Regions from separate parts of the Paenibacillus sp. FSL P2-0121 genome, predicted to be linked through region 4. Evidence: predicted binding sites of a transcription regulator. Region 4 holds the regulator's gene; each other region holds the start of a gene.

Region 1 (6,260 bases), 2.5 Mb from region 4:
AGATAACTGGTTTATCTTTTGTGAAAAATTGATCAAACTCTTCGTCAGATAAGCCACGCGGATCTAATTTTTGACTTCTCAGTTTCAACAAGTCTACCACGTTGATATATCTAATTTTAAGGTTCGGCAGTTTTTCATGCAGGATAGAGATGGCAGCCAAGCTTTCGATAGTTGGTTCTGTACCTGCAGAAGCAAAGACAACATCAGGCTCTCCACCTTGATCGGTGCTTGCCCAGTCAATAATCTTCAGTCCTTTATCCACCAGCTCTTGTGCTTCATCCGCACTGAACCATTGTGGACGAGGATGTTTGGAAGAAACAATCAAGTTAATTTTTTGACGGTCATTTAAGACGGTGTCAAAGACAGCCAGCAAGGAGTTGGCATCAGCCGGCAAATACTCACGGATAAATTCTGGTTTTTTATCAGCCAAGTGACCTAGCAAACCTGGATCTTGGTGAGTGTAACCATTGTGGTCTTGCTGGAATACAGTTGAAGTTGCTACCACATTCAATGATGGAATATCAGCACGCCAGCTTTGATCTGTTGCTTTACGCAGCCATTTGAAATGCTGAGTAATCATCGAATCCACGACACGCAAGAAAGCTTCATAGCTTGCAAAGAAACCATGGCGACCTGTCAATACGTAACCTTCAAGCAAACCTTCTGCCTGATGTTCAGACAATTGGGAATCGATAACACGGCCATAAGAAGCTAGGAATTCGTCATTCGGTTCAATCACTTGATCCAACCATTGACGTTTCGTTACTTCAAAGACAGGTCCCAGTCGGTTGGACATTGTTTCATCCGGTCCGAAAATTCTGAAATTGCGGTTCTCTTCGTTCAGAGAGATAACATCTTTCATGTATTTACCCAGAACGGCCATATCTTGTGCTATTACTTCACCTGGTTTGGAATTATCAAGTGCGAACTTACGGAAATTCGGTAAGTTTAGATCTTTAATTTGGTTGCCAGCATTAGTAACTGGGTTCATTCCCATACGTCTGTCGCCAGTTGGCAGAATCTCAGCAAGTTCAGCGTTCAGACGACCTTTGTCATCAAATAATTCTTCTGGTCTATAGCTGTTCATCCACTCCAATAACGCCGGAGCATGCTTCATATTTTTTTGATCCACTGGAATCGGCACCTGATGGGCACGGAACGAGTTCTCATTCGGAACACCATCCCATTGCTTTGGACCCGTCCAGCCCTTAGGAGAACGGAAGACCAACATTGGCCAAACCGGACGCGTCAGGTCATTGTTGTCACGTGCATTCTTTTGAATCGCTTCAATTCTTTCAACGATGGTATCAAGCACCTTAGCCATTTCCGGATGCATTAGATCAGGATTTTCGCCTTCAACGAAGAACGGTTCCCAACCCATACCTTTAAAGTATGCAGTAATTTCTTCTTTGGATTGACGAGACAGAATCGTTGGGTTACTGATTTTGAAACCATTTAAGTGCAAGATCGGCAGAACTGCACCATCAGTAACTGGATTGATGAACCGGTTGGAGAACCATGAAGCCGCCAATGGGCCAGTTTCAGCCTCTCCATCACCAATAACAACAGCGGAGATCAAATCTGGATTATCCAGAATTGCACCTACACCATGGGATAGAGAATAACCTAATTCGCCACCTTCGTGGATCGATCCAGGTGTTTCAGGGGCAGCATGGGAAGCAACTCCACCTGGGAAAGAGAATTGTTTGAACAATTTCTTCAGGCCTGGGATATCTTGTGTAATTTCCGGATAAATTTCAGTATAGCTACCATCGAGATAGGAATTCGAAACCATAACCTGACCGCCATGACCAGGGCCCTCGATGTAGAACATATTCAAATCATATTTAGTAATGACCCGATTCAAATGGGCATAAATAAAGTTCTGGCCTGGAATAGTTCCCCAGTGTCCAATGGGCTTAATCTTTACGTCTGCTTCTTTCAGCGGTTCTCTTAACAACGGATTATCTTTCAAATACAGTTGACCTACAGAGATGTAGTTAGTTGCGCGCCAGTATGCATCAAGCTTCTCTAAATAAGTTTTTGATGAGTAATCAACATCCATGGATAATACCATTTCTTCCACTCCCCAAAATTTTTTCTGTGTCTACATTGCCGTAATTTCTTCCACAAGTACATCATACCGCCGCGAAAAATTAATTCAACCTTTTCAAGAAATGATACGGTCCAATTTTGTGAAAATATGAACATAGTATGAAAAACAGTGTCAATTGTCTGTAAAAATACGTCAATATTAATATATATGTAAAAATATGGGCTGGAGTTTGCGGGGGATATTTACTACTTGTCCTTCATCTATTTTGCGCAAAATAAAAAAAATAAGACCGAGAAAAATTCCCCAGTCTTACTTTTAATGAACGGACACAAAGGTATTAAATTTTAAGTATTTATAGTGGAAGCGCATATGGGAGAATTCAAATGGCGTGCCATTATCTAAAAAGAAAATCCCTTCCATAATGCTTACTGGCTCATTTGCCTGCAAATGCAGCAGCTCTTGATCCGTAGCCTCAGAGGGTTCTGCGGATATCGATAAAAAGGATTTGGTTACCGCCAGATTTCGTGAATCCTCCAAATAATTAAAGATAGATCCTTCAATAATGGTCTGATTTAAATTCTGCACGATTTTGATTGGGATATAACCCGTTTCAATCATAAAGGGTTCATCATCAAAAAGACGTAAGCGAATGATTTTGTAAACAAAATCATGAGGGCCTAAAAACAGATCCCGTTGTAGTTCTTCCGTTGGTGGAATGACCTCAAATTTCAAAACTTTAATCTTTGGCTTCTTCCCATTCATTTGAAAATTGTCGGTGACACCTAAATTAGAGCCTTCGTAGTTAAAAATAGATTCATTTTTTATGTATAAAGGATTTATAAATGTCCCTGAGCCACGCTTTTTAAAAATAATGCCGGCATTTGCCATTTTAGTCAGAGCACTTTTAATAGAACTACGACTCACTTGATAAGTTTCACTAAGCGTTCGTTCATCCGGTAATTTCATATCGGGAAACTGCCCAGCAAAAATTTTCATTTTTAAGTCATCAATAATTTGTTTGTAGACAAACTGTGTCATGAAGTACTCCTTTTCAGGTCGATACAAGTTTTATTTCAATCTTTACTATAACATAATAACCAGACGTTTATAATCTATCCGGCCAGCTTATTTACGTCGGCGATTTGTCATGCGATTGTACATCACTAAACCGGCAATGACCATGCCCAGCGTCCCCATACTACTTGCTGATTCAGCCTGCATACCAAACAAAATACATAGGTTAGTGACCAAGCTTTTTGTAAGTACAGCAACAATAATTAACATCAACGGGCGCCAAATGTTGTATCTTCTCATCCAGGCAACACTCCTAATCCAATTTTCTCAAACTATTGATCGATTTCATCTATTATATCACAAGATAGTAACCGCATTCATTTCCTATAACCGTAAAGAAATCGAAGCCGATCAGCATTTTTTACTTCCCTCTATCTTTTTCTGTATTCTAGCCTAGCGAACGTGACGTCTATGCGTCATATTCGCTTTCAATTCCTCAGCTCCTCCTATCCGTCAATTACGCCTTTATTCGACTTTTGGTCTGGACTTATCCTTTTTCACGGATTATAATAACGAATGCACACCAAAAGACGAACATTAAGGCGGAAATTATGAGAAATTATATGCAAATATTCCTAGGCACTTCATTTTCTAGCCTATCCCCAAAAGAAATTCAAATTTTAAAGGATCATCTCTTCTGTATCAATTCGGATGGGATGATAGAAATGATCGTTGCACCGGAGCACCCCGACTATCAACCCTTGCTTGATGCTTATCAAGGTCAGGACAATTTTCATGTATTAGCCGAAGGCCAGTATTTTTTGCCCGGCTTTATCGATCTGCATGTCCACGCGCCACAATGGGCTCAATCTGGAACTGCATTAGATATCCCGCTCTATGATTGGCTAAATACTTATACCTTCCCACTGGAGTCTAAATTTTCGGACCTGGCTTTTGCAAAAAAAGTCTACGATGACGTGGTTGGTACTTTGCTCGCAAACGGAACCACTACAGCACTTTATTTTGCAACGGTGCATAAAGAGGCCAGTCTATTATTGGCTAAAATATGTGCGGAAAAAGGACAACGTGGACTCGTTGGAAAAGTGGTTATGGACGATCCGCAGGGAAATCCTGAGAATTACCGCGACTCCGACACCCACACCGCACTAGTGGATACGGAAGAATTTATACTAGCTGTACAAGAACTCGCTAAATCTACTAAACAAGGCGTTTATCCAGTAGTGACACCAAGGTTCATTCCAAGCTGCACTAATGAGGCTTTACAAGGCTTGGGAGAACTTGCCGCTAAATATGATACGTATGTGCAATCGCACTGCAGTGAAAGTGATTGGGCGCACGGTTATGTGCAAGAACGATTCCAAAAGAACGATGCTTTTGCCCTGCATGATTTTGGTCTGCTCAGTGATAAATCTGTCATGGCTCATTGTAATTTTTTAGATGAAGATGATGTGAATTTGTTTGCAGAGACAGGAACAGCTATTGCGCATTGTCCGATATCCAACGCGTATTTTGCCAATAGTGTCATTCCGATCGCTGACTTCCATGCCAAAGGCGTTGAGATTGGTTTAGGCTCTGATATTTCCGGAGGTTTTTCACCTAGTCTCTTCGACAACATTAGACAAGCCGTAATGTCTTCAAGAATGCTGGAGGATGGTGTGAATCCCTCACTTTCTGCACAAAACCGCGGAGTACCCGGATCACGAATTACGATCCATGAATCCTTTTATCTTGCTACCGCTGGCGGCGGAGAAAGCTTAAGCTTACCTATCGGCCGGTTACTAGAAGGTTATGCATGGGATGTTCAAATAATCGATACGAAAGTACCCTCGGCGAAATTGCCCGTCTTTGATGAGAATGAAGATTTGCAAGATATTTTTCAAAAGATAATGTACCTGGCTAGACCTGAAAATATCCGTGAAGTCTGGGTACAGGGTGAAAAAGTTCATTCGCGTTAAAGATTAATTAAACTAGAAAACTTAAGGTGGGCATCGGAGTGAAAACACAAGTAAACGTACAAGAGCAAGCACATTTGGAATCACAGCTACTAACTGTCCTACCCGATGAAAAAGTTTCATTTAGTAAATCCGTCATTCTCGGCTTTCAACATGTATTGGCTATGGATGTCTATGTAGTGCCATTCCTTATTGCGATGTTAATCGGCTTACAGCCCAATCAGTCCAGCGCGTTAATCCAATCCACCTTTATTGCCGCAGGACTTGCAACGATTGTGCAAACCTATTTCTGTATGAAGCTGCCTATCGCTCAAGGTCCTTCTTATGTTCCGCTGGGTGCGATCGTCAGTATTTATGCAGCTAGTGGTGGCGGAGAGCTCGGTTGGAGCTCCGTGTTAGGTGCCAGCTTAATCGGGGCCATCCTGGTTATTATTTTGGGTTATGCGGGGATTTTTAATAAAATCGTTAAAAACTTTATTCCGCCTATCGTAGGTGGCACAATCATTTTCATTGTAGGTCTATCTTTATTGCCTGTTGCGATCAGAGATAATATCTACGGAGCCTCCGGGGCTTCAATTAATCAAAATGTATTATTAGCCCTTATTTCAGGTGCTACACTGCTTATTTTTGTGGTTCTCGGTACTTTGTTCCGTAATAAAGGATCTGTCTTCCGAATTCTTTCCGTAATGATGGCGTTAGTAGTCGGATGTATTTCGGCTAATATTATGGGCGTTTTAGATTTCTCAGCGATAAGTAGTGCCAAGTGGTTTAGCATGCCGCGGATCGCTTTTGTTGATTTCGGCTTTTCCTTCAATTTTTCAGCTATTATCACCATGGTTATTATTTATATCGTGCTGCTGGCTGAAACAACAGGCACCTGGTTTGCGGTCAGCAATGTAATCAATAAACCTTTGACAGACAAAAATATTAACCGCGGCGTAATTGGAGAAGGAATTGGCTGTCTTATTGCGTCTGTGCTCGGTTCGACTCCTGTTACAGGTTATTCAACTAATGCAGGGATCATCTCCATTACAGGTGTTGCCAGCCGCCGGGTCTTTCTCGCTGTAGGAGGATGGTTTGTCCTCTTTGGTTGTTCTGGTAAACTCGCCGCTTTGATCTCTTCCATTCCATCCGCTGTAATCGGCGGCGTCTTCGCCATCATCTGCGGCATCATCGCAATTAATGGTGTGCAAGTAATGAAAAATGTAACCATCGGC
Region 2 (6,260 bases), 2.2 Mb from region 4:
GAGGAATGGTGGAAGGAAGCTGCCAATAAAGATACAAGCATCCCAAGTTCTTTTCCAAGCCAATGAATCACGTTTACCTCTGAATTCAAAAGCGACACCACGCGCTATCAGAGCTAATAAGGCAAATACAAAAGGTATATAGAATCCACTAAACAGCGTTGCATACCACTCGGGGAAAGCCGCAAACATTGCACCCGCAGCTGTGATAAGCCATACCTCATTCCCATCCCAGAAGGGTCCGATCGAGTTAATCAGAACACGGCGCTCTGTATCATTTTTAGCGAGAATTTGTGTTTCCATCCCTACGCCGAAATCGAAACCCTCCAGGAAGAAGAACCCTATAAACAGAACTGCAATCAGCACAAACCACAATTCATTAAGAGATATCATGGGAACCCTCCTCGTTATATGGATCATTCGAATCGCCGTGATCGTTATCCATTGCATAAGGACCTTTTTTAATCACTTTAATAAACAATCCGACCAACACTAATCCTAGAATTAAATAAATCGTTGTAAAAGAAATCACGGAGAACAGAACTTGACCACTTGTAATATTAGGCGACACACTGTCTTCCGTTGTCATCAGTCCGAATACCGTCCATGGCTGACGCCCGAATTCGGTCATAACCCAACCGGCTGTATTCGCAATCGGAGGAAGCAACAAGCCCCATAACATAAACCGCATAAACCAAGTGTTCGGACGGTCCATTTTTTTGCGCCACATTAAGTACATAGCATACATTCCCAATACAATCATTAACGTTCCTGCTAGAACCATGATCCGGAAACTCCAGAATGTCGTACGTACAGGTGGAATATAATCACCGGGGCCATAGGTTTGCTCATACTCCGCTTGCAGCTCAAGCATACCTTTAACTTCACCGGAAAATTTACTGTATGAAAGGAAACTCAGCATATAAGGAATTTGAAATTCTCCAGTACTGATTTGATTCTCTGGATCAATGTTTGCCCATACGGTCCAAGGTGCCGGGTCACCACTCTTACCCCACAGTCCTTCGGAAGCTGCCATTTTCATTGGTTGAGTTTCAACCAAATATTGCGCTTGGGCGTGACCAGCAACAGCTACACCAATAGAAGAAATAATCCCTACGATGGCTGCAATCTGAAAAGACTTCTTAAAGAAAGAAACCTCTTGTTTCTTCAATATTTTATAAGCACTAATACCTGTTACAAGAAAAGCACCTGTTGCATAAGCAGCCAGTACGGTGTGTGGGAATTCAACCAGCAATTGTCCGTTCGTAATAAGCGCGAAGAAATCGTTCATTTCTGCACGTCCATTATTTATCGCAAAACCCACAGGATGCTGCATAAAAGAGTTAGCCGCTAGAATCCAGAATGCAGATAACATCGTACCGAATGCTACCAGCCAGATGGACAGTAAATGTACTCGCTTGGACACTTTATCCCAACCGAATATCCATATCCCAATAAAAGTAGACTCCAGAAAAAAGGCTGCCAATGCCTCAACTGCAAGTGGAGCCCCGAATACATCACCAACAAAACGTGAATAATCGGACCAGTTCATCCCGAACTGAAATTCCTGCAAGATTCCTGTAACTACCCCTACTGCAAAATTGATGAGGAATAGCTTTCCCCAGAACTGCGCCATTTTTTTGTACTCTTCATTACCTTTTCTAACGTACATTGTCTCCATGATTGCAATCAAGAGCGCTAGTCCGATTGATACCGGTACAAAGAAATAGTGGAATATTGTCGTCGACGCAAATTGTATACGCGACAGCATTACTGTATCCATATTTGTCCCTTCCTTCTCCCCTTTTCGTTAATTATATTCTGTCAAAAATTTAAACTTCTTTTTGTGATAAATGTCACATAAAGATAGTCATTTAACGGTGAAATTCAAATGATTTGTGACAAAGATCACAATTTAGCATAAAGAAAGCAAAAAAAATAAGACGGTTTACCCGTCTTGAGTGGTTCGTCGTTCTATTAAATGCTTGACTCATTTAGGTATTGGTTAGATGGAAATACCCTTCTTCAGCGATTTGAGATCGCCATTCGAATTAAGCAATTGGGGTAGCATCTTCGTGCTGCGAACCATTGGAGAGTCACATAGACGGCAAGAAGGCGCATGTTCAAATGCGAAATTATCCCTCATCCATCCGTTGCATCCCTCATTGGTACATGCCCAAATTGCGGTATTTTCTTCCGGTATTTCTTCCAAAGGTTTCTTCCGGTAGTTCATTGCCGTTCCTCCCATCCTGTAAGTCAATAGTGAGTAACTAGATATAAAAAGACCGTCCCAACTTTCACAAGCTGGGACGGTTTCTTCTATTATTACAGTTTTACAACGTTTTCGGCTTGTGGTCCACGGTTGCCTTGAACAACGTTGAATTCAACGCGTTGGCCTTCGTCCAAAGTTTTGAAGCCGTCGCCAGTGATTGCGCTGAAGTGAACGAATACGTCGCTTCCGCCTTCAACTTCGATAAATCCGAATCCTTTTTCTGCGTTGAACCATTTAACTGTACCTGTTTGCATGTGTGTTACCTCCACAAATTTAAATTAATATGTTCTTTTTATCTTCAAACAAAGAAAAAATTCACACATTGAAAAAGGTTGTATTACCAAATATGACAGCCCTTTTCAATGCGAGAATTAGGGACTAAATGTATGATTGATATCATATTACCACACCTGATTAGCAAAGGCAAGCAAGCATCCGAATATATCCGGTTTTGCCCTAATAAGTATTACCTTCCAATGTAAGGGCTGCCACTTAGTGTTTATTCCCTAAATAGATCCTTTTTCTGGCATAATTATCATGGTTTTAGAAAAATAGCTTTTCCAAAAACGTTACTTTTATCCGTTTTTTCAAGAAGGTACCCCCTCGGAATCGAAGGGGTAGTCCGCTCTACTTGTCGTAACTGCTATATCATTATATACCGACTTCCAGCATATTATTCCTGTGGTTTTTCAAGAAGTTTAACTGTTGCCTGTTTGGCCTCGCCGTTTCGATAATAAGTAATTTTCAGATCATCACCGATCTTCGTATGATTATATAAGTACTTGCGAAGAGAAAGGGTAGATATGATTGATTGATCATTAAATTTGGTAATGACATCATTGAATTGCAGTCCAGCTTCCTTCGCAGGGCCAACGGCTTCTAGAACAACTACTCCATCCTTAACACTGTTCGGCAGGTTCAATTCATTGCGTTGATCTTCTGCTAGTGGAACGTACGGATTGTTCAAATCAACTGAATATACACCCAAGTACGAACGGGCAATATGTCCTTTTTCAGCCAGCTCATTAGCGATATCTATCACATGATTCGCAGGAATTGCAAAACCCAGACCCTCTACACCCGTATCTGAAATCTTCATTGTGTTAATTCCAATGACCTTGCCATCCAGATCCACTAATGCGCCGCCACTGTTTCCTTCATTAATCGCCGCATCGGTCTGTATCACTTCTTGTTCCCAGTCATATACTCCATCCTGATTAAGGGATACGGGAACCATCCGTTCAGTATAGCTAACAATCCCCGAGGTCAATGTATCACCAAGTCCTAGCGGATTACCGATAGCAATGACCGTTTCACCTAGACGAAGCTTAGAGGAATCACCGAGCTGCGCGATGGTATCGATTCCTTTGGCATCAATAGAGAGTACCGCAATGTCGCTTACTTTATCCGTTCCAACGAGTGTTGCCTTACGAGTCTCTCCGTTCACTGTAACTACTTCGAGATTACCGGAGTCTTCAATGACATGATTATTGGTAATGATAAATGCTTTATTCCCTGTCTTTTTATAGATCACTCCTGAGCCTAGTGCAGACTCATCCAGAATGTTTAATTCTTCATTATCTTCTTTATGATTGATAATACTTACTACTGCAGGGCGAACCGTGGCAGCAGCTTGAATAATCCGGTCAAATGGATCACTACTGCTTGGGGCAACATTTCCAGTTGCTACAACCGGCTTCTGAGCAGTCTCATGACTCATCTGGCCTGTAAACATACTGAATAACAAAACTGCCACCACAGCGCTGACTAAGGAGCAAACGGCGGATATTTGCCAGGTAGATAAACCCTTACGCGATCTGCGTACAGAATGTCTACGATTAGCAAACGATCCCTTTGATGCTTCATCCCCTCTGGACCGCGAAACTTTAGTTGAATAGAAATCATCATCAAACAATCCCACCGAAAATCTCCCCCTTCTATTGCCAAGCGTTCACTGTTGGTAAGACCTGAACCTATAGCAACCACGTCCGAACCAAACCTCTGTAACCATTAGACTCCAAATATCACTAAAAAGTTTCACTTTATCCATTAACCCCACAAGAGTTTCGATCAATCGTTAGATTATGATAATCTTTTAATATATCTTCTCTATTAGGAATATTTTGCAACTTAAAAGACTACAATAAAATAGAAGTGTCCCTAAAATTTTAGCATTGCTCATCACGCTTTTAATTGTATCACAGGCAACCTGCAATTCGGGATTTTCCTCAGCTAAAACACCTGCGAATTTTTTACAGTTTTCAGTTCTAATTACACTATATATTCACACTATTAAAGGAGGATTAATTATGAGTTCTTTTTCAACAAGTATGGATTTAGTCGAGTTTATCGGTAAGCTTGGTGACTTAAAGGATGAACACTACCACATGACCCTTGCCTTTAGCGCAATGATCGAATTGATGATTGAAAAAGGTCTAATCTCCCGCCAAGAATTAGATCGCAAGACCGCTGAACTTGATCAGCTTATGACTGGCTCAGCTTATCCCATGGCGTAGGTTGATCATAATACGTATCACACAGTCTGAACTCACTATCTTTGAAAAAACAGCCCCGATCCTCCATTGCGCCGCGTACTGACATTTTTGCCAAATCCATCATATTGTGATCCCGGCTTAAATGCGCCAAATAGGTCCGTTTGGTCCGCCCTGTAAGAATTTCGCTAAGCGCAGCTCCAGCTGCCTCATTGGAAAGGTGACCCATGTCGCCTAGGATGCGCCGTTTCGTATTCCACGGATAACGTCCCATTCTCAGCAATTCGATATCATGATTCGCCTCCAGCACCAATACATCTGCATCTGAAATTGCATCTCTTACCTTATCACTAACATAGCCCAGGTCTGTAGCTACACATAACTTCTCTTTTCCATCATAAAAATTGTAACCCACTGGCTCCGCTGCATCATGAGAAATCGCAAAGGATTCTACTCGCATACTGCCGAAATCCTTGTGCTGGCCAGACTCCATGATCATACGGTTATACTCCGGTATTTTACCAATTCCCTTCTCGATAGCTCCCCAGGTATTGGTGTTCGCATAAATCGGAAGATCGTATTTACGGGCCATGGCCCCGAGTCCCTTGATATGATCGGAATGTTCGTGTGTAACTAGAATCCCGTCTATATCATTACCCGTTAGTTCACGCATGGCCAACAGCTCATCGATCCGCTTGGCACTAAAACCTGCGTCAATCATAAGTGTTGTCTCCCCGTTTCGTACCACCGTTACATTGCCGGTAGAACCACTGGACAGTACTGTAAATGAAATCCCCATTTTCCTTACTCCTTCTACTCTGTTGTCTTAGGACTGATGATGTCCGCACTAATAGCATCCACATAATAGGCATTGCCGTTCTCCAGCATAAACCGCCACATCGGCGAAGCTACCTGACTTTCCGAGTTGAACAGCTCACCGTAATATCCCAGCTCAATCTCCTTCACTACGGAATCTGCCGGGAAATACTTCTCTATCAAACTACTAAGTGCTTGCGATGCTGGAAGCACCTTCTGTTCTTTATCGCTGCTGCTTGTCCCTATTTCAATCTTCGGCCAGCGGTAAGCTACGATTTTTTGATCACTGTTAATCAACTCTAGCCTAACACGGAACAACGACCACTGATTTTGAACCAGCGGATGAAGAACGAACTTCCCAACCTCACTTTCCTGTGAATCAAAGCGATAATTGGAAATGTCAGGAATCTTATCCTCAAGCGCCTTGCTAAGCTCTGAGAAGGAAGAATAGATCAGCTTGCTGTCTATAGGTACATCTAATTTAATTGGTGGTTCAGTCTGCTCTTCAGCAGAATAACGATAAGTAATGTTAGGAAGCTGCGGGGTAGAAGCCGGAATGGGACACAATACACGAATCCCTTTCTGCTCCATTACGGCTTGGGTCTCAGCAGACAGGGAAGTAAAATCAAGATTAGCACTAACCTGATCGCGTAAATCGACCCACAGCTGGTAACATAGCAGCA
Region 3 (6,260 bases), 270 kb from region 4:
TCATTTCAAATGGCTCGTTATTTACCGGTTCTTCTGTTGCTGGAGCATTTGTAGCGGCTGAGTTAGTCGCGGTAGCGTTTCCATCTCCTTTGTTAGAAGACGCATTGTTGTTGCCTCCGCAACCAGTCAGTAAAGCTGATGATACGAAAATCAGGGACAATAGCAAAGTCATACTTTTTTTCATTTCTTGTGACCCTCCCTATATATTGATGTGCTTTACACTTCTTATTATAGAAAACAGACTTCATTATCGTAAGGTTAAGATTCATCCACTATAGGGATAAAAATCTCTAATGTAAGCGGAATCAACTACACGATAAGTTATATTTTATAACATTAAAATGTTAATTCGCTTTATTCATTTGTTTTTCTCATCACAAAAGTTTGTTTCTCTTTAAAAACATTTAATTAAAATATAAAATTAGTCATATTACCTGACATATTCATTTATTATCTACCCCATAAACCACGTGTAACTATAGCATGTCTTTATTAGGAATAATATAAAATCCCCCCTCAGAGGAGCTTTAACCCCTCCCTTTTTACTTCCTCATAACAAAAAACCGCACCTTCAGTGATGATCAACCACTGAGGGTACGGTCTCTCTTAAAAATAGATTTCTATTATACCAATGCCGTTTGCTTACGACCTTCTTCGACCAAGCGGTATGCCCGTTGCACTTCTTCTTCTGTTGGAGAAGGTACTCCATCCAGTTCATAAGCTTTGCCGAGCATTTCCCATTTATAGATACCCATCTGATGATAAGGTAAGATTTCGAATTTCTCGACGCCATTTAAGGTTCCAATATAACGACCTAAGTTAATGAGATCCTCTTCACGATCATGAATACCAGGAACATATACATGTCGGATCCACATCTTACGATTATGGTCTGAGAGCCAGCGTGCAAGCTTCAAAGTTCGATCATTGGATTTACCGGTTAATTTGATATGCGCTTCTTCATCAATATGCTTCAGATCAAGCATAACCAAATCTGTTACATCCAATAAGTCATTAATCTTGTCACCTTCGTTGTAACCATTACTGTCTAATGTGGTGTGCAAATTCCAACGCTTCTTCACTTCCGTAAATAACTGCTTTACAAATTGCGCCTGCAAGGTTGGTTCTCCACCGGATACAGTTAACCCGCCACCGGATGAACGATAGTAGTTTATATATGGCTCGATTTCCGAAAGCACTTCTTCTAGAGTCATTTCTTTACCTTCATCTAAAGCCCAGGTATCAGGGTTATGGCAATACTGACATTTCAGCAAGCAGCCTTGCATAAATAAGACAAATCGAATACCAGGTCCATCAACGGTTCCAAAGGTTTCCAAAGAATGTATGCGACCTTTAATCATAGGATGTCATCCTTTCGCCACGCCAGACTAACAGTCCCTTTTTCAACGATGAAGATCCCTGTCCTTGAGACTGTCATATCCCTATATCGCGGCAATAAAATTTAAAATTTTAACAATTCTCAAACAAGATATTACCGCCCTTGAGACAAGGGCGGTATCTTCCTTGCAATTATTTCAATAGTAGTACTAATTCAAAGATCTTCATGACAGGAACAAATTACATCGAACCGTGGAATGTACGGTTGATTACATCCATTTGTTGTTCACGAGTCAGCTTGATGAAGTTAACTGCATAACCGGATACACGGATAGTCAATTGTGGATAGTTCTCTGGGTGCTCCATAGCGTCCATCAGCTGTTCACGGTTAAATACGTTAACATTCAAATGCTGAGCGTTGTTATGGAAGTATCCATCCATCATGTGTACCAGGTTAGACTTACGGGAATCCTCGTCTTTACCAAGTGCCTTAGGTACGATGGAGAACGTATTAGAGATACCATCTTGTGCATCGGAGTAAGGCAGTTTAGCTACAGAGTTCAGGGAAGCCAAGGCGCCTTTCTTGTCACGTCCGTGCATTGGGTTAGCACCTGGTGCGAAAGGTTCACCTTTCTTACGTCCGTCAGGTGTAGTACCTGTCTTCTTACCGTACACTACATTCGAAGTAATGGTCAGTACCGATTGAGTCGGCACAGAATCACGATATGTTTTGTTTTTACGGATCATAGTCATGAAGGTTTCAACCAATTCTACTGCGATGCTGTCAACAGCATCGTCATTGTTACCGTAGCAAGGGAATTCGCCTTCGGTTTCGAAATCGATCGCAATACCTTGTTCGTTACGAATAGGTTTTACTTTGGCGTATTTAATTGCGCTTAGTGAGTCAGCTGCAACGGACAGCCCAGCAATACCACAAGCCATCGTACGCAGAATGTCACGGTCATGCAGCGCCATTTCGATACGTTCGTAAGAATATTTGTCATGCATATAATGAATGATGTTCAAAGTGTTAACATAAGTCTTAGCCAACCACTCCATCATCGGTTTGAAACGTTTCATTACTTCGTCATAATCCAGATATTCAGAAGTGATCGCTGGGAATTCCGGTCCAACTTGTGCTCCGGATTTTTCATCTACACCACCATTGATAGCATACAGTAATGCTTTTGCCAGGTTGGCACGAGCACCGAAGAACTGCATTTGTTTACCGATACGCATTGGAGATACGCAGCAAGCAATCGCATAATCTTCACCCCAGTATGGACGCATTACATCGTCATTTTCATACTGAATTGCACTAGTTTCGATGGAAACCTTAGCACAATATTTTTTGAAGGCTTCAGGCAATTTTTCGGACCACAGTACAGTTAAGTTTGGTTCCGGAGCTGGACCCAAGTTGTACAGGGTGTTCAAGAAACGGAAGCTGTTCTTAGTAACACGAGTTGTTCCGTCTTCAGCCATACCACCGATGGATTCAGTTACCCATGTTGGGTCGCCGGAGAACAGATCATTATAGTCAGGTGTACGCAAGAATTTCACGATACGCAGTTTCATTACGAAATGATCGACGATTTCTTGTACTTGTTCTTCAGTCAAAGTACCTTCAGCAATATCGCGTTCTGCATAGATGTCCAGGAAAGAGGACACACGGCCCAGGGACATCGCCGCACCATTTTGCTCTTTAACTGCTGCCAGATATCCGAAGTATACCCATTGAGTAGCTTCTTTGAAGTTGGTCGCTGGTCTGGAAATATCCATACCATGAGCAGCTGCCATTTCTTTCAATTCGCCAAGTGCACGAATTTGTTCGGACAGCTCTTCACGCAAACGAATGATATCTTCAGTCATGGAATCTACTTCAAGCTCAGTTTGTTGTTGTTTTTTGTCTTTAATGAGGAAATCAATACCGTACAGAGCAATGCGGCGGTAGTCGCCGATGATGCGTCCGCGTCCGTAAGCATCAGGAAGACCTGTAATTACGCCGGATTTACGCACAGCTCTCATGTCTGGTGTATATGCATCAAATACGCCTTGGTTATGCGTTTTGCGAATGTTCGTAAACATGTCAACGATGTTTTGTGGAAGCTCGAAGCCATAAGCCTTCGTAGCATCAACCATCATCTTGATCCCGCCGAATGGCTGGATGGAACGTTTGAAAGGAGCATCAGTCTGTACGCCTACAATTTGTTCCTTGTCCTTGTCAATGTAGCCTGGAGCATGTGAAGTGATTGTGGAGACAGTATCTAGGGAAACATCCCATACGCCGCCTCTTTCTCTTTCTTCCTTGCTCAATTGGGAAATAATCTTCCAGAGTTCAGTTGTGTTACTAGTAGGTCCTACGAGGAATTCTTCGTTTCCTTCATAAGGCTTAATGTTGCTTGCGATAAAGTTGTTAACGTCAACTTTTCTGGACCATTTACCTTTTGTAAAACTTCTCCAACCGGATTTCACTTCTTGTACATCTTTTTCAATCACCGACATGCTAAATCCCTCCATCTATATTTATATTATATTTGTAGAGATCGCGGGCTTGAAGGTTGATCCCGTGTCTCGTGATCCCAAGAAAAATATGGTTGTTCGAAAATTCACAATCATTGTTCCATATATGGGACCGTTGTTTATATAAACATTTTAGTTTATTTTCTATAAATAGACTGTGACAAATATCACCTTTCCGGTGATATTTGTCACTTATATCTAATCCACAACCATCCTATTATCTACTTAACCAAATATTAATTATCAAATCTTCCGTAGAAAGCATTACGATATACATCTGCAAGTTCAGATACCAGCGGCAGCTTAGGATTGGCAGTTGTACATTGATCTTCAAATGCACGGTCAGCCAAGTAATCTACATGGGATTCAAAATCCTTAGGATCAAAGCCCAATTGTTGGAAGGATTCTTCGATACCCAGTTTTTTGTTCATGTCGCGAATAGCATTGATCAGGCTAGTTACACCTTCTTCAGTTGTGCGAGCTGGCAATCCCAGAATACGGGCGATTTCTGCATAACGCTCGTCAGCTACGAAGTGTGAATATTTAGGGAACGAAGCGAACTTCGTAGGTTTCTTAGCATTGTAACGAATAACGTGTGGCATAAGGATCGCATTAGTACGACCGTGAGCAGTGTGATATTGACCGCCCCATTTATGCGCCAAGCTGTGGTTAATACCCAGGAAAGCATTAGCAAAGGCCATACCAGCAAGTGTTGATGCGTTATGCATTTTTTCACGGGCAACTCTGTCGCCTTCAAGAGCCGATTTTTCAAGGTATTGGAATACCAATTGGATTGCTTTAATTGCCAGACCATCCGTGTAGTCACTCGCCATAACAGATACATAAGCTTCGATGGCATGTGTCAATACGTCCATACCTGTATCAGCTACAGCAGTTTTTGGCAAGCTATATACGAACTCTGGATCAATGATAGCTACGTCTGGAGTTAGCTCGTAGTCAGCCAAAGGATATTTAGTGTGTTGTTCAGTTGTTTTATCGGTAATAACTGCGAAAGATGTTACTTCCGAACCCGTACCCGAAGTAGTTGGAATCGCTACAAACTTAGCTTTGTTTCCAAGTTTAGGGAATTTGTAAACCCGTTTACGGATATCCATGAATTTTTGTTTCAGACCATTAAAGTCTGCGTCTGGATGTTCATAGAATAACCACATTCCTTTTGCAGCATCCATTGGGGAACCACCGCCAAGTGCGATGATGCAGTCCGGTTGGAATCTGTTCATCATTGCTGTACCTTTTTCAACTGTAGTTGTTGATGGATCTGGTTCAACTTCCGAGAACACTTCGATTGCTACAGGAGTTTGGCGTTGACGCAGGTAATGTTCAACTCTTTCAACATATCCAAGCTTAACCATCATTGGGTCAGTGATAATTGCGACACGTGTGATATCAGGCATTTTGGTCAGGTACTGAGTAGCGCCTTTTTCGAAATAGATCTTGTCAGGTACTTTAAACCATTGCATATTCACGGTACGACGATTCACCCTTTTCACGTTGATCAAATTAATTGCTGTAACGTTTTGCGACACGGAGTTACGACCATAAGATCCGCAGCCCAGCGTCAACGAAGGGATGTTAGTGTTATAGATATCGCCGATCGCACCATGAGTGGAAGGCGAGTTAACGAGAATACGTCCTGTTTGCAGACGGTTAGAGAACTTCATGATTACTTCTTCGTTGTTGGAGTGGATAGCCGAACTATGGCCCATACCACCAAATTCAACAACTTGTGCTGCGCGTTCAATACCTTGATCTGCGTTTTTAACTTTGTAGCAAGCAAGCACAGGACTCAATTTTTCAGCGGACAATGGATATTTAGTGCCTACACCTTCAAGTTCTGCTACCAGAATCTTAGTGCCGGCAGGAACTTGAATGCCGCACATTTCAGCAATTTTCACTGCGGATTGTCCAACGATTGCTGGATTAACCGCACATTTATCAACGTTCATAGCGCCGCTAGTAAGTTTGGCAGCTTCTTCTTTGTTAACAAAGTAGCAGCCATTAGCGATCATTTTCTTTTTCACTTGATCGAAGATTGGTTCTTCGATAATAACAGCTTGCTCGGAAGCACAGATCATACCATTATCAAATGTTTTGGAAAGAATGATGTCCGTTACGGCTTGATCGATATCCGCGCTCTTTTCGATGAATGCAGGTACGTTACCGGGACCTACGCCAAGAGCTGGTTTACCACAGCTATAAGCTGCTTTTACCATTGCAGAACCGCCTGTTGCAAGAATAAGTGCAACGTCAGGGTTGTTCATCAAAGCGTTTGTTTTGTCCATCGTTGGCATTTCAATCCATTGGATACAATTCTCAGGTGCGCCAGCTTTTACAGCCGCATCATGAAGAATTCTAGCAGCTGCTGCACTACACTCTTGCGC
Region 4 (6,260 bases):
TGGTTTCCCTTTTGTAAAAGAATAACGGTTTTGGAAATTTCCATTCAAGCGATGCATCCCCTGAACCAGTGGTGTGCATCGCCTTTTTTCGCAACTTCTGTTATGCTGATTAAGAGTCTCAATTGAAAGGGAATAGAATTATAATGAAATTTGCCGTGCTTGATTTTGAAACAACAGGAACCCAATCCGTGGGTGAAATTATCCAGGTTGGCCTTGCAATTATAGAAGAAGACCGGTCCATCTCCCGGGTATATGGTTCCTATGTCAAGCCCGGAACGCCGATTCCTCCTTTTATAACAGGTCTGACGGGGATTACCGATGATGATGTGAAGGATGCGCCTGAGCTGGATGAGATGATGATGGAGCTTGTTCCGCTCTTGGATGATGTTGTGCTCGTAGGGCATAATGTCGCTTTTGACTTCCATTTTTTACAAAATGCTTTAGATCGTTGTGGTTATTTGCCATTTCAAGGGCGGATTTTGGATACGATTGATTTTCTGAAAATTTGCTTTCCTTCGCTCACATCTTATCAGCTAGGCTCTGTCAGTGCTCATTTTGGAGTGACACATGATCGTCCGCATCAGGCAGATAGTGATGCACTTGCGACTGCTTTAGTGCTGTTGAAATGTCTGGAGGAGCTCTACGAGCTGCCGCTGCTTACGATCCAGAGACTCTGTGAGCTGTTTACCGAAGAGGATAGTGATCTGGGCTGGTACTTTGATGGTCTGCTGCGAGAGCGGGAAGCGGAGACGCTACAGCCCGAAGGTGATCTGACTTTCTATCGTCAATTAGCGCTTGCAGTAGGAGATTGGACGGAGTTAGCGCCACCTAGAGATGAGCATGCTGAGAATCCGCTAGCGAATTTATCTTTTACTGATTATATGGACGAAGTAACCAAACGACTTAAAGACACATTACCGCAGTATGAAAGCCGGGAAGCTCAGGATATTATGATCAATGAGGTGATGACGGCACTTGCCGAAGACAAACACCTACTGATCGAAGCGGGCACAGGAACCGGTAAATCGCTCGGTTATTTGTTGCCTGCCATTTATCAAAGCGTTCGCACCAATGAAAAAGTCATGGTCAGCACTCATACCATTAATCTGCAGGACCAATTGCGCGAGCGGGATATCCCTTTGTTAACGCAGGTAGTTCCTTTTCCGTTTAAAGCTGCTATTTTTAAGGGAAGAGGGCATTATTTGTGTCTGCGTAAGTTTGAGCATAAAATTAATAAAAAGGACTTTATAAGCCCAAGGGAAGATGCGCTTACTGCCGCTCAGATGATTGTATGGCTCACTCAAAGTGAATCAGGGGATGATGAAGAGCTGAATTTAAGCGGCCGGGGCGGTGATTTCTGGGAGACGGTGGCAAGCGATACCGATTCCTGTCTGGGCCGTTCTTGTCCTTGGTTCCGCAAATGTTATTATCATAGGGCCAAGCATGAAGCTGGGATTGCTGATGTGGTTATTACGAACCACTCCAAGCTATTCGCAGATGTTAAGGCTGGGCACCAGCTGCTTCCGGCTTACGAGCATCTTGTCATTGATGAAGCACATCATTTAGAAGATGTGGCTGGTAAACATCTTGGCATGCATATGAAGCATTTCACGGTGGCACACACGTTATCGCGACTGTATAAAGATAGCCGAAACGGACAGCTCCCTGCTCTGCGTCAAATATTACAGTCGTCAGGCAGTGAAGAGGCTTCAGAATGGAGCGGAGTCATCGATCGGATCTACCCGGATCTGCTTACTGTCAAAGAAACCTGGGATGCACTCAGCGACAAGCTGTTCAGCCTATTGCCGGAACGCAGTGATGCAGGGGCAGGAGAAGCGGGACAACTGGTTATGCGGTTGCTTCCCGCCCGTAAGCCGAAGGATTGGGATGAATTGGTTGCGCTAGAGAACACTATGAATCTGACGTTAAGCGACATCATCCGTAAGGGTGATAAAATGCTTAACGAGATGCGTGACCAGGAAAGCCAATCCTCAGCAGACAGCCTTGTTACTGATATTAGCGGTTTATTTAAAGATTTGGCTTCCATACGTGAGCAAGTAAGATTCTTTATGGGGCTGAATGACGATAATGTAGTATATTGGCTGGAGGCAAATGGAAATTACCGTAGCAAATCCCTACAGCTGTATGCCGTCCCTGTGGATGTTAGCAGCCAGCTTAAAGAGTTGTTCTTCGATAAGAAAAAAAGCATCGTGCTTACCTCGGCGACGCTATCTGTAGATAAATCTTTTCAATTTATGATTGATAATCTCGGACTTAACGAAGCTGCAGAAGAGGGACGTCTAATGACCTCACTCCTTCCATCTCCCTTTAAATATCGCGAGCAGGCACTGCTAGTTATACCGCGTGATTTTCCTAGTGTGAAGGGGAGTGTGGGCGATGCTCGATTTGTCGATACACTCGTACAGTCATTATCGGAAGCTGCTAAAACAACACGTGGGCGGATGCTGGTTCTGTTTACTTCTTATAAAATGCTGCGTCAGGTATATGATCCGCTTAAAGAGGCTTTGGCCTCACAAGAGATTACGGTGCTTGGTCAAGGCGTGGAAGGTGGCAGCCGGAGCAAGTTGATCCGCCGCTTTCAGGACAGTGCAGCATCCGTATTGCTGGGGACGAGCAGCTTCTGGGAAGGTGTAGATATTCCAGGTGAAGCACTGACTTGCCTGGCCATCGTGAGACTTCCGTTTCAACCACCGAATCACCCGTTGGCGGAAGCGAAGTCGGAGTTATTGCAGGCCCAGAAGAAGAATCCGTTCATGAAATTATCTGTTCCTCAAGCGGTTATTCGTTTTAAGCAGGGATTCGGAAGATTGGTTCGCACGGCGCAGGATCGTGGAATAGTTATTGTTTATGATACAAGGGTTATTGAATCTCATTACGGGAAGTATTTCCTTTATTCATTGCCTGGTCCCAAAATGGAGCATATGCTTACTGATCAAATGGTCCCTCGCATAGCGGAATGGCTAGAGGATGGCGGCGCTTCTTAAAACGCTCGTCTTCAGTTTAGCTCCTCCTTATCCTTAAGGGCGGTGTGTTACAGTACCGTCCTTAATAAGGAGAGGTAGACGTTTGAATATGGATTTTCACAAGAACATTACTATTTTTAGGAGGAAAAATATGAAATCGGATAAAATATCAGAAGCCGTTGTTCGCAGACTACCTGTGTACTTGCGTTTTTTGAATGATCTCCAGAATCGCGAAATATTAACAGTTTCCTCTCAGGAACTTGGGCAAAAGCTTGATCTTAATCCCGCACAGATTCGTAAGGATTTAGCATATTTTGGTGACTTCGGCAGAAAAGGTATCGGCTATGATGTAACGTATCTTATTGAGAAAATCCGTCATATCCTGAAGCTGGATCAACAGCTTAATGTAGCTTTAGTTGGAGCAGGTAATCTCGGACATGCCTTGTCTAATTACAATGCATATCTCAAAGATACTATGAAAATCACGGCTATATTTGATTCGTACGCTCCTAAGGTTGGACGTAAGATCAACTCCCTTACTGTGCAACCGATGGATGAACTAGGCAGCACAATTCGTGAGCAAGGTATTCGCATTGCCATTATTACCGTACCTGATTCAGAAGCTCAAAATGTAGCAGATATCCTCATTTCTTCTGGGATTGAAGCGATTTTGAACTTTGCCCCTGTGATTCTGAAGACACCACCGAATATCCGGGTGCATGCAGCTGATTTTACAACTGATCTGCAAAGTCTTGCTTATTACTTGCGGGATGGAAAGGAAGAAAGTGAACATGAACAACAATAAAACGATAATTAAGGGCGGGTATTTTCTGACTCCGGGAACGGATGAGCCGGTTCTGAGTGGATATATGACTATTGAAGATGATTTAATCACTTACATAGGAAAAGAAGAGCCTCAGATGGAAGCTGGAGTGCAAGTGGTTGATGGCAGCCGTCTGCTGTTCATGCCTGGACTTGTAAACACACATGGTCATGCGGCGATGTCTTTGCTGCGTGGATATGGAGATGATTTAGCGCTACAAGTGTGGCTTCAGGAGAAGATGTGGCCAATGGAGGAAAAGTTCACCGGTGATGATGTATACTGGGGAACCTCCTTATCTGTATTGGAAATGCTGAAGGGTGGAACTACGACCTTCCTCGATATGTATGATCATATGGACCGAGTAGCCGAGGTAGCTGAGTTATCAGGTATCCGTTCCGTATTGATGCGTGGTGTGATCGGGTTATGTCCAGAGGATATACAGAATCACAAGCTTGCGGAAGCGATTTCTTTTGCCCGTAACTGGCATGGAAAGGCTGACGGTAGAATTACTACTATGATCTCGCCACACGCCCCTTATACTTGCCCTCCTGACTTCCTGGTTAAGTTCGTGCAGGCAGCGCATGATCTGGATTTACCGATGCATACGCATATGTCCGAAACGAAACGTGAAGTGGAACAAAATGTGGCGGATTACGGGTTGCGTCCTGTAGCTCACTTAGAGAAGCTTGGAATGTTCACACGTCCCTCGATAGTTGCACATGGTGTTCATTTAAATGATGAAGAGATTGAGATCTTGGCTCGCCATAATGTGGGTGTATCTCATAATCCGGGCAGTAATTTGAAGCTGGCTAGCGGAGTGGCTCGGGTTACTGATCTTCTAAAAGCTGGTGTGAAGGTGTCTCTTGGCACGGATGGCGCGGCAAGCAACAATAACTTGGATATGTTTGAAGAGATGCGGCTTGCAGCTCTCATTCATAAGGGTGTCAGCGGTGATCCAACGGCTGTTCCAGCTCCAGAGGCTCTGCGTATGGCTACAGAATATGGCGCGCAGTCCATCTTTTTAAATAATGTAGGCAGACTTGCTGTAGGGATGAAAGCAGATTTCATTGCTATTGATATCGATCAGCCGCATTTGCTGCCACACACAGATCTGTTGTCTCATGCAGTTTACTCTGCTAGCGCTAAGGATGTTGAGCATGTGTGGGTGAATGGTAAACAGGTCATCAAGCATGGACAATGCTTAACCCTGGATGAGGAAGCTATCCGGCGTAAAGCGCAAGAAGCCTTCGAAGGTTTATTGAAGCGTTAAGTCTGGAGAATAACGAATAATTAATAGGCTGCGACTTTTTGCTTTTAGCAAAAGTTGCGGCCTTTTGTGCATTTTTAAGACTGGGAAAGCTAGAAAATTATGAAATTTTGGATAAACACGCGGGTGTGTTATATAATCAAAAAAGATATATTACTAGAAAGGGAGCTGTACCTTGAAGAAAAGGAAAAAATGGATCCTCCTGGGGTCAGTTCTGATTCTGCTCCTGGGGTTTGGACTTATCCAGTTCTATGCCTATATTATGAAAGATCAATGGAACGAGCGTGATATCGCTAAGGATGTTGCCAAAACCAGAGCGGGTCTAACAGAGGTAACCAAAGCACAAAAATCGGTTTGGGATGAAAATGCAGTGTACTGGGTATTAACTGGGAAAAATGAAGCCGGGACTGCTCTTATGGTCTGGGTCCGCTTTACGGTAGATGGAAAATTTGCTGAAGGCGACGACGCAGTGTTTGCTGAGGAACTAAGTAAAGGAACCTCGGAAGCCCAAATACGCGGCATTATCAAAGCTGATCTTCCGGACATAACGATTGAACGCTTGCTGCCGGGAGTATATAACGGAGAGTATGCTTGGCAGCTTTTTTATAATCAGAGCGGTCGGTATTATTATCAATTTTATCGCTTTTCGGATGGGTCCCGAATGGGCGAAGGTTACAGTTTACCTAAAAGTTAAGCTGAACATAAGGAAATTAAGGGTGGCATAGTAAACAAGCGAACTTATTATAAGTTCGCTTGTTTACATTTATTTGATGTACAAAAGTGATATACTAAGTGATATACTGAATGGGTAGTTATCACCGAATATTCTCTTAAATTCACATACGAAAATAGGCCGATTGATTAAAAATCAAGGCCAGTTTTGTCGAAAGTGAGGAATTTATTTGGTATTGATGGAAATATTTAAAAAATTAAATTTTAAATATATTCACATTTATTTTGAAATTAGTATATACACCTGTGATATACTACTACTTGTAATTAGAACAGCAATAAGAGACTTCAGTCTCTCTGATGAGCTCTCAAGTAGCTATAAATTATTATAATGAGCTTTATATTTTGTCATCTTTGAGAGGAGGACGTTTCTTGAAATTACGTCTTGTACCTGTGCTGATAACGTCTCTACTGTCGGCTACTCTATTGTTTGGTGGCTTCTTTTTGTATCGTC

Evidence for each region. The regulator Rex, encoded in region 4, represses fermentation and respiration genes when NADH is low (regulators of the CRP and FNR family bind a similar motif). The targets are predictions, from matches to a motif close to TTGTGAAATATTTCACAA.
Region 1: the regulator Rex is predicted to act here: its motif matches at 2,194-2,211, upstream of MKY54_RS01105 (phosphoketolase family protein).
Region 2: the regulator Rex is predicted to act here: its motif matches at 1,842-1,859, upstream of MKY54_RS30580 (cytochrome ubiquinol oxidase subunit I).
Region 3: the regulator Rex is predicted to act here: its motif matches at 3,933-3,950, upstream of pflB (formate C-acetyltransferase).

What each region holds. Positions count from the first base shown of each region.
Region 1 is NZ_CP150245.1:229,467-235,726, reverse strand. It holds gene MKY54_RS01105 (phosphoketolase family protein) at 1-2,077, opposite strand, end outside; gene MKY54_RS01100 (GntR family transcriptional regulator) at 2,372-3,094, opposite strand; gene MKY54_RS01095 (hypothetical protein) at 3,182-3,370, opposite strand; gene guaD (guanine deaminase) at 3,682-5,046, shown strand; gene MKY54_RS01085 (solute carrier family 23 protein) at 5,085-6,260, shown strand, end outside.
Region 2 is NZ_CP150245.1:6,931,056-6,937,315, forward strand. It holds gene cydB (cytochrome d ubiquinol oxidase subunit II) at 1-390, opposite strand, end outside; gene MKY54_RS30580 (cytochrome ubiquinol oxidase subunit I) at 377-1,780, opposite strand; gene MKY54_RS30585 (cold-shock protein) at 2,003-2,230, opposite strand; gene MKY54_RS30590 (cold-shock protein) at 2,323-2,523, opposite strand; gene MKY54_RS30595 (trypsin-like peptidase domain-containing protein) at 2,943-4,190, opposite strand; gene MKY54_RS30600 (hypothetical protein) at 4,579-4,785, shown strand; gene MKY54_RS30605 (MBL fold metallo-hydrolase) at 4,754-5,560, opposite strand; gene yycI (two-component system regulatory protein YycI) at 5,575-6,260, opposite strand, start outside.
Region 3 is NZ_CP150245.1:5,002,497-5,008,756, forward strand. It holds gene MKY54_RS22270 (extracellular solute-binding protein) at 1-184, opposite strand, end outside; gene pflA (pyruvate formate-lyase-activating protein) at 624-1,361, opposite strand; gene pflB (formate C-acetyltransferase) at 1,579-3,840, opposite strand; gene adhE (bifunctional acetaldehyde-CoA/alcohol dehydrogenase) at 4,095-6,260, opposite strand, start outside.
Region 4 is NZ_CP150245.1:4,730,332-4,736,591, reverse strand. It holds gene MKY54_RS21000 (hypothetical protein) at 1-17, shown strand, start outside; gene dinG (ATP-dependent DNA helicase DinG) at 144-3,005, shown strand; gene MKY54_RS20990 (redox-sensing transcriptional repressor Rex) at 3,136-3,789, shown strand; gene MKY54_RS20985 (amidohydrolase) at 3,776-5,077, shown strand; gene MKY54_RS20980 (DUF5590 domain-containing protein) at 5,250-5,768, shown strand; gene MKY54_RS20975 (hypothetical protein) at 6,179-6,260, shown strand, end outside.